Regions from separate parts of the Geodermatophilus sp. SYSU D00815 genome, predicted to be linked through region 2. Evidence: riboswitches for the same ligand, from Rfam matches in the RefSeq annotation. Region 2 holds a riboswitch; each other region holds the start of a gene.
What was found. A riboswitch is a leader RNA that binds a small molecule or an ion and turns the genes downstream of it on or off. The one in region 2 is predicted to bind cyclic di-AMP.
Positions count from the first base shown of each region.

Region 1: another riboswitch for cyclic di-AMP. It lies ahead of ACI78S_RS08310 (hypothetical protein); the one in region 2 lies ahead of ACI78S_RS01850 (peptidoglycan DD-metalloendopeptidase family protein).
Region 3: another riboswitch for cyclic di-AMP. It lies ahead of ACI78S_RS13540 (transglycosylase family protein); the one in region 2 lies ahead of ACI78S_RS01850 (peptidoglycan DD-metalloendopeptidase family protein).
Region 4: another riboswitch for cyclic di-AMP. It lies ahead of ACI78S_RS05200 (NlpC/P60 family protein); the one in region 2 lies ahead of ACI78S_RS01850 (peptidoglycan DD-metalloendopeptidase family protein).

Region 1 is NZ_JBJGYO010000005.1:189,313-192,579, reverse strand. Features, by position in the region: gene xylB (xylulokinase) at 1-809, shown strand, start outside; gene ACI78S_RS08310 (hypothetical protein) at 1,033-1,671, opposite strand; cyclic di-AMP (ydaO/yuaA leader) riboswitch at 1,981-2,143, opposite strand; gene ACI78S_RS08305 (TetR/AcrR family transcriptional regulator) at 2,377-2,985, opposite strand; gene ACI78S_RS08300 (MarR family winged helix-turn-helix transcriptional regulator) at 3,094-3,267, shown strand, end outside.
Region 2 is NZ_JBJGYO010000001.1:363,636-366,902, reverse strand. Features, by position in the region: gene ACI78S_RS01855 (enoyl-CoA hydratase/isomerase family protein) at 51-845, shown strand; gene ACI78S_RS01850 (peptidoglycan DD-metalloendopeptidase family protein) at 850-2,073, opposite strand; cyclic di-AMP (ydaO/yuaA leader) riboswitch at 2,085-2,230, opposite strand; tRNA gene ACI78S_RS01845 (tRNA-Ala) at 2,450-2,523, opposite strand; gene ACI78S_RS01840 (hypothetical protein) at 2,589-3,267, opposite strand, start outside.
Region 3 is NZ_JBJGYO010000010.1:88,710-91,976, reverse strand. Features, by position in the region: gene treZ (malto-oligosyltrehalose trehalohydrolase) at 1-386, opposite strand, end outside; gene ACI78S_RS13540 (transglycosylase family protein) at 566-1,147, opposite strand; cyclic di-AMP (ydaO/yuaA leader) riboswitch at 1,148-1,308, opposite strand; gene treY (malto-oligosyltrehalose synthase) at 1,477-3,267, opposite strand, start outside.
Region 4 is NZ_JBJGYO010000003.1:136,920-140,186, reverse strand. Features, by position in the region: gene ACI78S_RS05210 (lytic transglycosylase domain-containing protein) at 1-84, opposite strand, end outside; gene ACI78S_RS05205 (MBL fold metallo-hydrolase) at 237-1,124, shown strand; gene ACI78S_RS05200 (NlpC/P60 family protein) at 1,183-1,692, opposite strand; cyclic di-AMP (ydaO/yuaA leader) riboswitch at 1,728-1,817, opposite strand; gene ACI78S_RS05195 (hypothetical protein) at 2,146-2,337, shown strand; gene ACI78S_RS05190 (alpha/beta hydrolase family protein) at 2,363-3,267, opposite strand, start outside.

The sequences.
Region 1 (3,267 bases), on a different contig from region 2:
CGGGCGTGCCACGGGTGCTCGGCCCGGCGGAGCGGGCCGGCACGACCACCGGCGGCGCCGTGCTGGGGCCGGGCTCCGGCGACAACGCCGCCGCGGCGCTGGGGCTCGCGGCCGAACCGGGCGACGTCGTCTGCTCGATCGGCACCTCCGGCGTCGTCGACATGGTGACGACCGAGCCGGTGGCCGACCCCAGCGGCACGGTGGCCGGGTTCGCCGACGCCACCGGCCACTTCCTGCCGCTGATCGCCACGCTCAACGCCGCCCAGGTCCTCGACGCCACCGCCCGCCTGCTCGGTGTCGACCACGCCGAGCTGTCCCGGCTGGCGCTGTCGGCGCCGCCCGGCGCGGGCGGGCTCGTGCTCGTGCCCTACCTGGAGGGGGAGCGGACGCCGAACCGGCCCGACGCCACCGGCGCGCTGCACGGGCTGACCCAGGCGACCGCCGACCGCGCGCACCTGGCGCGGGCCGCGGTCGAGGGGTTGCTCTGCGGGCTCGCCGACGGGCTGGACGCCGTCGCCGCCGGCGGCACGCCGGTGCGCCGGGTGTTCCTCATCGGCGGTGGCGCGCAGTCGGAGGCGGTGCGCCGGATCGCCCCCGCCGTCCTGGGCGTGCCGGTGCTCGTGCCCCCGGCGTCGGAGTACGTCGCCGACGGCGCGGCGCGGCAGGCGGCCTGGGTGCTGGCCGGCGGGAGCACCCCGCCGCAGTGGCCGGCGCCGGGCACCGAGGTGCACGAGTCCGATCCGGTGCCGTTCGTGCGCGAGCGGTACGCCGAGGTCCGGGAGCTCACGGCGGCGCGGCAGACGTCCTAGACATCTGTTGCGGAACCGTTCCGCACGCCGCATGCTGTCGGCGGGCGGGGCCCCGGGGCGTGCTCTCGGGTGCGCCCCGCCCGCCAGACGTCGGGCGCGCGGGTTTCGGCCCCTCCCGTCCGGGGCACAGGGGTGCGCGAACCGGCCCCGGCGTGGTCGTGAAGTCCCCGCGCCGGGGCCGTGTGGTCCTCCTCCCTCTCGGGGATGCCGGCCTCCGGGCAGATCAGCGCCGGAAGGCCACGTGCACGTGGTCCATGTGGTTGGCGGTGGGGGAGCCTCGGTCTGCCATGGCCCGCCACCCGGAGCCACCGACGACGTGGATCCGCTGCTGCCAGATCACGTACTCGACCTTCATCCGGGCCGCGTTGGCGATCACGTAGGCGGCCACCGCGTCACCCTTGGCCCGGTCGCCGTAGACCATGAAGTCGGCCGCGAGCTGCTGGGTGGGGGAGTGGCCGGGGCGGGTGAGCACGGTCGTCACCCCGTGCTGCTGGGCGACCTCGGCGACCACCGGCCGGACGTGGGGAGCCCAGGCGCTGTAGGCGGTGGAGCTGGCGGTCGGCGCGCCGGAGAGGCCGGTTGCAGCGACCGCAGCCGGCGCGGCCGCGGGCGGCGGCGCCGGGGCCGGGGCCGGAGCAGGGGTGGCCTCCTGCGACCAGCCTCCCGACCGGCCGCCCCACTGGCCGTCGCCTCCCCGGTCGCCCCGGTGACGGTCGGCCTGGGCGACCGACTGCCCTGCCATGGTGAAGGCGAGGGCCAGGGTGCAGGCGAGGAGGCTCCGCAGCGCCCGGCGCCGGACGGCGGGGAGCCTCCCGGTCTCGCGGCGGGATCGGGGGCTGAGGTGATCGGTCCTGATGTCCATGGAGGTGTGCTCCTGGTGAGGGTCGCCGGTCGCCCGTCGGCGCGGACCTCGGGGCGACGCGTGCGGGTGTGCGCCTTCGCGCGAAGGCTGGTGACGGCCGGTCCAGCTCCCGGGCGCACGACACCCACCGGCGCGCCCACCGCCCCCACGGGCGGCGCGCGGTCCGGTACGACGCTGGGTGGGTCCCAGCCACGGGTGCGGTGCGGTCGCTGTGCCGGCTCAGGTGCGCAGCGAGACGCCGCGGCACTGCCGGCGGCGGTTGCTCGCGGGCGCGGGAAGGGCCCGTGGGCGCACCGTGCGGTGGGTTCTCCGTTCTCCCGTGGTCGCCTACCGGGTTAGCTGACGGGTTCGGGCGGGGAGGCGCCCTACCCGCCGGTCCGAGCCAGGCTCGGCCGGCGGGACTCACCCCACTGAGGACACGGGTCCCCGGTTCGGGCCCACCGCGGCGGGCACGATTCGGCGGCATCCGGTCGGGCTCCCCGGCGGGGACGAGACGACCGGCCGGACGCACCGACCGTAGGACCGTCCCCGGTGAGCGACAATCGGAGGGGGACGCGATCCGGGCGGATCCGTCCGGTGCCGCCCGCCGGGGATCCGGTCCCCGTACTGGTCAAGGCCGCAGGGCCGGGGACACGCGGGCGCCGAGAAAATTTCTCGGGACCGCACCGTGCGCTCCGACGCCGGCGGGCCGCGGACCCGGCCGGCTCAGGCGCTCGGGGTCGGCACCTGCTGGTCGGCCGGCGTCGCCAGCGCGAGCACCGCGCGCACCGCGTCGGGCAGCGGACCGTCCGGCGCGTCGAGCCAGTGCGCGGTCGCGACGCGCACCGTGGTCAGGAAGGTGGCCGCCAGCACGCGGCCCCGCAGCGCGGCGTCGGGGCCGGTCAGGCGCCCGGAGACCTCGGCGGCCAGCTCGTCCTCGATGGCGGTGTACGCGGCCACCTGGTGCGGCACGAGGCCGGGGGAGCGGCGCACCCGCCGGCGCAGCGCCAGCCAGGCCGGGTCGGGGTCGGCCTCGGCGGTCAGCCGCACCGCGGCGCGGGTGAGCGCCGTCCACGGCAGCTCGTCGGCGGGCTGCGCGCGCACGAGCTCCAGCAGCCGGCGCAGCCGCTCGGCGTCGCCGTGGAAGAGCGCCTCCTCCTTGCCGGAGAAGTAGTTCGAGAACGTCCGCCGGGAGACGCCGGCGGCGTCGGCGATGGCCTCCACGGTCACCGCCTCCGGCCCGTGCTCGGCGGTCAGCCGCAGCGCCGCCTCGTGCAGCGCCTGGCGGGTCGCCGCCTTCTTGCGCTCCCGCAGCCCCGTGGTGACGTCCTCCACCCGCCCGACGCTACGGCGCGGTGACTCACTTCTCAATGGGAAAACTTGCGCAACGCGCACTTACGGTACAGATTGCATGACGCAACCATTCTGCGGAGGGGGACGGTCGTGGACGCGGACACGCGCGGCCTGGCGCTCGGGTTGCGCGACCTGCTGCGCGTCACCCGCCTGATGAAGCAGCGGCGCCCCGGCGCCGGCAGCGTCCTGCCGGCCGGGCTGCTGCCGATCCTCACCCACGTCGACGAGTTCGCCGACGGCTGCCACGCCCGCGAGCTCGCCGCC
Region 2 (3,267 bases):
CGACCCTCGCCTACGGTGACGGCGCAGGCGCAGGCGGCGGGAGGACGGCGATGACCTCGACCGACGAGCGGCCCCGGGTGCTCACTCAGGTCGACGGCGACGTCTGGCGGATCACGCTGGACCGCCCCGAGTCGGGGAACGCCCTCGACCCGGCGCTGGCCCGGCAGCTCGCCGCCGCGCTGCGCGACCGGCCGGAGCCGACGCGGGCGGTGCTGCTGCTGGCCAACGGGCCGCGGTTCAGCGTCGGCGGCGACATCTCCTACTTCTCCGCCGCCGAGGACCCCGGCGCCCAGGTCGGGCAGCTGGCGCACGACTGGCACGAGGTCGTCCGCCTGCTCCTGCGCTGCCCGGTGCCCGTCCTGGCCGGGGCGCAGGGCTCCGTCGCCGGCGCCGCGGTGGGCCTGATCGGGGCCTGCGACATCGTGGTCTGCGGCCGCTCGGTCAAGATCCGGCCCGCCTACCTCGGCATCGGGTTCTCCCCCGACGGCGGCTCCTCGTGGGCGCTGACCCGCGCCCTCGGCGCCCCGCTGGCGCTGGACCTGCTGCTCACCGACGGCGCGCTCAGCGCCGCCGAGGCGCACACCTTCGGCCTGGTCAGCCGCCTGGTCGAGGACGAGGACCTGCACGCCGAGGCGATCGCCCTGGCGCACCGCGTGGCCGCGGGCCCGGTGCGGGCCATGGTCCGCACCCGCTCGCTGGTGCGGCAGGCCGCCGTCCGCACCCTCGACGAGCAGCTCGACGAGGAGGCGCGGCTGATCGCCGAGTCCGCGGCCGACCCGGAGGGCCGGGAGGGCGTGCGGGCCTTCCTCGAGAAGCGGGCACCCGACTTCCGCGGCGCGGTCTAGCGCCTCAGCACCCGCCCAGCGAGATCCCCCGCGCGGTCAGCCACGGCACCGGGTTCTGCCGGTCGGCGTAGAGCCCGCCGTTGTGCACCTCGAAGTGCAGGTGCGGCCCGGTCGACTGGCCCTTGTTGCCCACCTCGGCGATCTGGGTGCCGGCCGACACCACCTGCCCGGCGCTGACGAAGAACCGGTTGACGTGGCCGTAGAGGGTGATCGAGCCGTCGCCGTGCTGGACGTAGACGGCCTGGCCGAAGCCGTTGGCGGCCCCCGCGTGCAGCACGGTGCCACCCTCCGGCGCGTACACGGGGGTGCCGATCGGGGCGGCGATGTCGACGCCGTAGTGCATGGAGCCCCAGCGCGCGCCGTAGCAGGAGGTCACCCGCCCGACCGTCGGCGGCACGGCACCGCCACCGGCGGCCGCGGCCGCGACCGACTGCGCGGCGGCCTCGGCCTGCTCGGCCTCGGCCTCCTGCTGCTGCTGGTAGGCGGCGTCCGGGTCGCGGGAGCCCGTGGCGGCCAGCAGCGCGATCTCGGCCTCCCGCAGGTCGGCCTCGTGCGCGGCCTTCTCGGCCTGCGCCTCGTCGTAGGACCGCTGGGCCTCGGCCAGCCGGCCCAGCGCCTCCTGCTCGGCGCTCGCCGCGTCGCGGGCCACGGCGTCCCGCTGCGCCACGGCCTCGCGCGCGGCTCGGTCGGCCTGCTCCTGCCGGTCCTCGACGGCCTCGTACCGGGCCAGGGTGGCGGCGCGCTCGTCGCTGAGCAGGTCGAGGGTGACCGCGCGCTGGAGCACCTCCCCGGGGCCGCCCTCGCCGAGGAAGGCCGCGGCGGAGCCGAGCGCCGAGTCACCCATGTAGCTGCGCCGGCCCAGCTCGGCGACGTCGTCGCGGGTCTCGGTCACGTCGGCGCTGGCCGCGGCGAGCTCGGCGGCGGCCGCCTCGGCGGCGGCCTGCGCCTCGGTGAGCGCGGCCTGGGCCTGCAGGCTGGCGTCGGAGGCGGCCTCGGCCTCGACCGTGAGCCGCTGCAGCTCCGTCTCGGCGGCGGCGACCAGCGTCGTCAGCCGGGCCACCTCGGCCGCTGCGGCGCGCGCGTCGTCGGCGGGCGCGGCCTGCGCCGGTCCGCCCGACAGCAGGACGGCGAGGCTCACGGCGACGGCCACGACCCCGGACTGCTGGGTCCGGGAGCGGCGCTTCTCGGTGTTCGGGGCAGGTCGGTGCGGGTACTGCGGGGTCGCCAAGTCCGGCGGGCTCCTTCTTCCTCGCCGCCTACCGGGTTAGCTGACGGGTTCGGGCGGGAAGACGCCCTACCCGCGCGCCCCCGTGCGCGCAGGATTCACCCCAGGGGATCCATGGGTCCCCGGTCCGACCCGAGGGCCGGTTCGGCGGGGCCGGCCGGTGCCCCGACGGGGTGCCGAGGCGTGCTGCGGCCGGACCGCCGGGAAGGCTACCCGAGATCACGGGCAGGTCACGAACCGGCTGCTCGCGCCCCACAGGCCCCACGGGTTCGCCCGGACCACGGTCCCCCGCGGCGGGAGGAGGTCGCGTCCGGGGGCGACGGGCCCGGAACGCGACGACGCCGCCGGGGCGGGTGCCCCGACGGCGTCGGCGGAAGGGTGGAGCTGAGGGGATTTGAACCCCTGACCCCCTCGATGCGAACGAGGTGCGCTACCGGACTGCGCCACAGCCCCTCGGACGAACAGAGTACCGGCCGAGGACTCCGGCGCCGCGACCGGGGCGGCGCCGGAGCGTCGCCTCAGCCGTTGACGACCCGGGCCGGGCGGTACTCGTCGATGTCGGCGAAGCCGATGTCGTCGTCGTCCAGGCCCACGACCGCGCTGTTCTGCCAGCCGGCCGGGGCCGCGGTGCGGGCGGCCACGACCCGGCCGGGCCGCAGCGGGTGCACCGGGGCCAGCGGGAGGCTGGGGTGCGGCAGGGAGGGCAGCGCCTCCTGCGCCTCCGTCCGGTGCCCGGCCACCGCGGCGACCGGGGCCGGCCGGCGCTCGGGCGCCGGCCGCCGCGCGGGCGCGGGGCGGGCGGTGGAGCCGAGGAACGCCTCCCGGGCGGCCTGGCGGGCTGCCCGGCGGGCGGCCAGCCGCTCGCGGCGGGCGACCCGCCGCAGCACCAGCACGTAACCGACGACGGCGAGGTCGAGCAGCGCCTGCGCCGGCCACACCCAGGGGTTGACCAGCAGCGCCCCGGCGAGCGCCAGCACCGCCAGCACGACGAGGGAGCCGAGGGTCCGCCGGCGCAGCTTGTGCACGTCGACCTTGAGCTCGCCGCTGGTGCGCAGCGCCTCCCGGTCGATGGCCACCCGCTCGGTGTCGGCCGCGACCACGGGGTCCACGCTGCGCCGGCGCTTCAGCGTCCGGCCGGTCGACGCCGTCGTCCCCTGGTCGGCGTGCGAGTCGCCGCGGGTGACCACCATCGGCACC
Region 3 (3,267 bases), on a different contig from region 2:
ACGCCGAGGTCGACGAGGTGGCCGAGCTTGTCGACAGCGGCGTCGAGGGTGCCCTCCGGGGTGAAGGTGCCGACGTGCATCTCGTAGACGACGCCGCCGGCCAGCGGCCGGCCGGTCCACGCGCCGTCGCCCCACGAGTACGCGGCCGGGTCGAACCGGCGGGAGAGCCCGTGCACGCCCTCGGGCTGGCGCCGCGACCGGGGGTCGGGCCGGGGGGTGTCGTCGTCGTCCAGCAGGAACCCGTAGTCCGCCTCCGGGCCCGCCTCGACCTCGGCCCGCCACCAGCCGTCGTCGTCCCGGGTCATGTCGTGGACGGCGCCGTCGACCTGCAGGCGCACGCGCTGGGGGAGCGGCGCCCAGACGGAGAACTCGACGGGTGCGGACATCGCGGAGGGCCTCCGAGGGGGCGGTGGGACGGGATCGGGCCGATCATGCCCGCGCCGGGGCGGCCCAACCGCGGCGCCCGGGAGAGTTCTGACCGCGCGACCTCGCCTCCGGCGTCCCCGTGCCGGGACGCCGGGTGCCCGGCCGGCGGGAACCGGCCGGGCACCCGGACGCGGCCGCCTCAGACGTGGAGGCGCTGCCCGACGTAGATCCGGTGCGGGTCGGGGACGGAGGCCTTGTTCTGGGCCCAGAGCTGGCGCCAGCTCATGCCGTGCCTGGCCGCGATCTTCCCGAGCGTGTCACCCGCACGCACCACGTACGAGCCGCCGGACGACGACCCCTGCGACGAGCCCGAGGACGCCGACGACCCCGCCGCCGCCGCGCTGGACGCCGCCGGGGTCGAGCCGCTGCGCAGGTACTTGCCGCAGGTGGGCCAGGCGCCGATCCCCTGGCCGACGAGCACCTTCTCGGCCACCGCGATCTGCTCCGCGGGTGTGGCCAGGTCGGCCCGGGGGGCGTACTGCCCGCCCCCGTACCCCTCCCAGGTGGCCTGGGCGAACTGCAGGCCGCCGTAGTAGCCGTTGCCGGTGTTGATGTGCCAGTTCCCCCCGGACTCGCACTGCGCGACGCCGCTCCAGTCGTGCGTCGCGGCCGACGCCGGCGCGGCGAGGGCGATGCTCCCCACCGCGGTGCCCAGGGCCAGCGCACCACCGCACAGCAGGCGGCGGACACGGCGGTGCCGGGGCAGGACGTGCTGGGACATGTTTCCTCCGATCCCCGCCGACGAGGTGAGCTGTCGGGTTCGGGCGATCGGTGTGCCCGGCCGCGCGCGGCGGCTTCACCCCCAGACGTCGCTGCGGACGTCGAACGTGGTTCCCCCGCCCCCGTCCGTGGGCTGTTCCGAGGGACAGGCGACCGGTGGACGGGGTTGGGCGGGCCGGCGCCTGGAGCCCGGCCGAGGGAGGCCCGGGCACGCGGCGAACCGTAGGGAGCCCGCCGGGGTGGCGGCCTCCCGGACCCGCCGGTTCCCGGGAGTGTCGTCGGCGTGTCGGCGACGCGCCAGGCGCGGAGCAGCGATCCGCACCGGGCACGTCACCCTGGGTCGCGGGTGAGCAGGGCCACGGGAAGACGGGTGAGGGCCTCGCGGACCGGCGCCCCGGCGGCGTCGGAGACCACCCGGGTACCGGTGAGCAGGTCGCGCCAGGCGCCGGTGGGCAGCCGCAGCGCGGTGTCGCCCCAGCCGCCGGCCGCCTCCAGCCCCACCGGCAGGCGGGTCGCCACCGTCACCGCGCCGCCGCGGTCGAAGGCGACCACGTGGTCGGCCGCCGCCCCGGTCGCCGCGACCGGCTCGTAACCGGCGAACCACCCGGGGGAGTCCCGACGGGCGCGGAGGGTGCGGGAGACCACCAGCAGCTTGGCCGCGCCGGCGTCGTCCACGGCCGGCACCTCGCCGCCGTCCAGCGCGGCCAGCAGCTGCCGGCGCCGGTCGTAGTCGACCGGGCGACGGTTGTCGGGGTCGACCAGCGAGAGGTCCCACAGCTCGGTGCCCTGGTAGACGTCGGGGACGCCGGGCATGGTCAGCTGCAGCAGCTTCTGCGCCAGGGAGTTCGACCGGCCGTAGGGGGTGATCCGGGCGACGAAGGCCTCGATCTCGCGGTGCGTGCCCTCGTCGTCGAAGGCCGCGTCGACCAGCGCGTGCAGCTGCTCCTCGAACGCCTGCACCGGGTTGGTCCACGTCGTCGACGTGCCGGCCTCGCGGGCCGCCTTCTCGACGTAGGCGTGCGCCCGGTCCCGCGACAGCGGCCAGGCGCCCACCAGGTTCTGCCACACCAGGTGCGCCAGCGCCCGGTCGGCGAGCGGGTGCCGGGCCAGCAGGCCCCGCACCAGCTGCGCCCACTCGGTCGGGATCTCGGCGAGCACGGCCAGCCGCGCGCGGACGTCCTCGCTGCGCTTGGTGTCGTGCGTCGACAGCGTGGTCATCGACGCCGGCCGGCGCGCCAGCCGCCGCTGCTGCGCCTCGTGGAACTCCGCCACGGTGCTGCCGAACCGCGCGGGGTCGCCGCCGACCTCGTTGAGCGCCACGAACCGCGCCCACCGGTAGTAGGCGGAGTCCTCCACGCCCTTGGCCATGACCGGTCCGCTGGTCTGCTCGAACCGGGTGGCAGCCTCGGTGCCGGCCTGGGACAGCACCGGGTGCAGCGCATCGACGGCGGCCACCAGGTCGGGCCGCCGGTCGCGCACCGCGGCCACGGTGGTGTCGAGGTGCTCCCGGCCGTCGGGCAGGTAGCTGCGGTAGACCGGGAACGACGCCAGCAGCTCGGCGAGCGCCTCGCGGACCTGGGCGCCGTCCACGCCCGCCAGGTCGCCGACCACCCGCTGGAGGCGGGCGACCTCCGAGCCGAGCATGCCGTCGGTGACCTCGCGCTTGCAGTCGTGCACCAGCCGCGCGTAGTCGACCGGGTGCCCGGCCAGCTCGGTGTCCAGGGCGGTCAGCGCGGCCTCGCCGGCCGGGTCGACCAGGACGTCGTCCACCTCGGCGAGCGCGTCGTAGCCGGTCGTGCCGGCCGTCGCCCAGCTCTCCGGGAGGTCCTCGCCGGGCTCGAGGATCTTCTCGACGACGGTCCAGCGCCCGTCCGACGCCGCGGCGAGGCGGTCGAGGTAGCCCTTGGGGTCGGCCAGGCCGTCGGGGTGGTCGATGCGCAGCCCGTCGACCTTGCCCTCCCGGACGAAGCGCAGCACGAGCTCGTGCGTCGCGTCGAAGATCTCCGGGTCCTCCACCCGGAGGCCGGCGAGGGTGTTGATCGCGAAGAACCGGCGGTAGTTGAGGTCGTCGTCGGCGCGGCGCCAGTCGACCAGCTCGTAGTGCTGGCGGGCGTGCACCTC
Region 4 (3,267 bases), on a different contig from region 2:
CGACGCCGCGGTCACCTCGGCACCGGGCACCGCCGACTGCGGCAGCGCGAGCAGCGCGGCCGCCGTCAGCCCAGCCGTCAGCACGGCTGAGGTCCCGCGCGCCCGCCGACCGCTCACCAGGTGTCCCCCTCGGTCCCGCGTCCTCCGGTGGCCGTGTCCAGACAACCTGGGGAGGGCGCCGGCCGGAAGTGCCCGATCCGGGGGGTGTCGGGCCGGTCGGGGAGGGTCCAACGGCCGTGTCCGCCGCCCCGGTGCGGCCCTACGGTGGCGGCCTCACCCCGCCGGAGGTCCTCATGGACACGCCGTACCAGGCCGCCCCCGACGTCCACGTCTTCCCCGCGAACGTGACGCTGCCGGGCACGGGCGTGCTGCCGGTCAACGCGTTCCTGCTCATGGCCGAGGAGCCGGTCCTGGTCGACAGCGGGCTCGCCGTCGACGGCGACGACTTCGTCGCCGCGCTGAGCTCGGTGATCGACCCCCGCGACCTGCGGTGGGTGTGGCTCACCCACGACGACGCCGACCACACCGGCAACCTCCAGCGGGTCATGGAGCTGGCCCCGCGGGCGCGGCTGGTCACCCACGGGTTCGCCGCGCTGCGGATGTCGACGTGGTGGCCGGTGCCGATGGACCGCGTGCACGCCGTGCGCCCCGGCGACGCGATCGCCGTCGGGGACCGCACGCTCACCGCCGTCACGCCGCCGCTGTTCGACAACCCCATGTCGATCGGGGTGCTCGACGGGGCGACCGGCGCGCTGTTCAGCGTCGACGCGTTCGGCGCGATCCTCCCCGAGCCGACGCAGCACGCCTCCGACGTGCCGCCCGAGGCGCTGGCCGGCGGCATGCTCGGCTGGGCGACCTCGGACTCCCCGTGGGCGCACCTGGTCGACCGGGCGCGCTTCGGCGAGGTCCTGCGCCGGGTGCACGACCTGCAGCCGACCCGGATCCTCTCCGCCCACCTGCCGGCGGCCGGCGGGACGTCCCTGGACGAGTTCCTGGCGATCCTGGCGCGGGTCCCGGACGCCGAGCCGGACGTGCCGCCCGACCACGAGCAGTTCACGCAGATGATCGAGGCGATGAACCGGCTGCAGCGGCAGGGCGTGCCGGTGCCCGCGCCGGCCGGTTGACCACCGGCGGGCGGCCCGCTGCGGGAGCGGGCCACCCGCCGACGACTCCTCGGGCGGCTCAGACGACCCGGCGGGCGGAGTTGTAGCTCGGCATGGAGTCCACGTCCACCACGCTCACCGGCTTGCCGTAGGTGGACGAGTGCACCATCTGGCCGTTGCCGATGTAGATGCCGACGTGGCTGACCGAGCTGTAGAAGAACACCAGGTCACCGGGCTGCAGGCTGCCCCGGTCGACCGGCGTGCCCATCGTCGACAGGGTGCGCGAGGAGTGCGGCAGCGACACCCCGGCCGCCTCGTAGGCGTACTGGACCAGGCCCGAGCAGTCGAACGAGCTCGGCCCGGCGCCGCCCCAGGCGTAGGGCTTGCCCTGCTGGGCCAGGGCGGTGTCGACCGCCGTCTGCGCGGCGGAGTTGGGTGCGGCGACCGCGGCCGCGGTGAGGGCGGGTGCGGCGGGGGCCGCGGCGTTGGCCGAGGCCACCCCCGGGGTGACGACGATCCCGGCGGCCGCGGCGACGGCGAGGGCGGGACCGGTGAGGCGGCGTGCGAGGGACGTGCGTGCAGTCGTCATCGACGACGGGTTCTCCTTGTTCTCCGTGGCCGCCTACCGGGTTAGCTGACGGGTTCGGGCGGGAGAACCTGCCCGGCGCGACGGCGTCGTCGCGCTTCACCCCAGGACTGCGGTGGGTCCCCGGCCCGGGCGCCGGCGGTGCCGGCCGCCCGGTTCGGCGGCGTCCGGCGGGTGTCCCCAGGGGGTCGGGGACGGGTGCGGCCCGACGGACGCGAGAACGCTAGGAAGATCGCCGACGACGTCGCAAAGCGACGCCTCCGCCGCGGCGCGCCTCCCTCTGCCACCCGACACGCCCGCGCGACCTGCGCCGACGCGGAAAGCCCCGCCGCTGTGCCCGAGCAAAACCGCAGGTCGGGCGAATTGGGTGATCGTCCGCGTGGCCGCACGCGCCGTAGGCGGCCGCTGCCGCAGCGGCACGGTTTCGCCGGCCACCCTCCGGGCACCGAACCCGCCATGACCCAGGGACCGCAGGGTGGCACCCGCGACGACCAGGAGCAGGTGACCGCCGCACCCGAGCAGTCGCCGCGCGCCGCGCAGGGCCCGATGTCGGACGACGTGACGCAGGTGCCGGGCGACCGGGACGTCGAGGAGGGGGCCGACGCCAAGGCGCCCGGCATCTCCGACGCCACCGGCCCGACCGGCTAGCGCCGCCGTCCTCCGACGGCGGGCGTCAGGCCGGCACCTGCTCGTCGAGCCAGTCGAGGACCCGCTCGCCGCGCAGCCCGGTCGCGGCCGGCTCGCAGTGCGCGTCGGCGCCCTCGGCGGCGGTGAACGGCTGCAGCTGCGCGCCCGCGCCCACCCCGCGCACCATCCGCGCCGACTGGCCGGGCCAGAACTGCTCGTGCTCCGGGTCGGTCACCAGCAGCGGGCACTCGATGGCCGCCAGCTGCTCGTCGGTGAGCGCGTACTGCCGCATCGCGGTGAAGAAGTCGAACACCGACGTCACGCCGTAGGGCCGCATCCGCCACTGCAGCGTGGCCCGCGTGCCGCCGGACAGCCTGAGCCCCAGCTCCATCTCCCTGTCGAACTTCTCGCGGTCCCCGGCGTCGAGCAGCTTCACCAGGAAGTGCGGCAGCTGCGCGGCTGAGTACGTCGAGACATCGACGACGCCGGGGTCGGCCACCGCGGCGGCGACCCGGTGCTCGTAGGCCACCGCGCGCGGCACCCAGTAGCCGCCCTGGCTGATCCCCACGACCGCGATCCGGGCGGGGTCGACCTCCGGCCGCCCGACCAGCCAGTCCACGACCGGCGTGAGCACGCGCTCCCAGTCGGGCCGGAACGGCAGGCCCTGCCGGACCAGCGCCGCGTTCTGCCCCGGGCCGTCGTAGGTGAGCACGTTCCACCCGCGCGCCAGCGCGTCGGCCGCGCACCGCGACCACGCGCCGACCACCGACCCGTCGCTGCCGTTGGTGTAGACCAGGGTGCGGCGGGGCCCGCCGGCCGGCCCCGGGCGGAAGAGGTGGCCCGGCAGCGTCGTCCCCTCGTAGGGGACGGCGACGCGCTCGACGTCGACGTCGGTGAGGTCGACCCACCGGTCCCACGCCTCGCGGTGCCGCTCCCAGAGTTCGGCGAAGG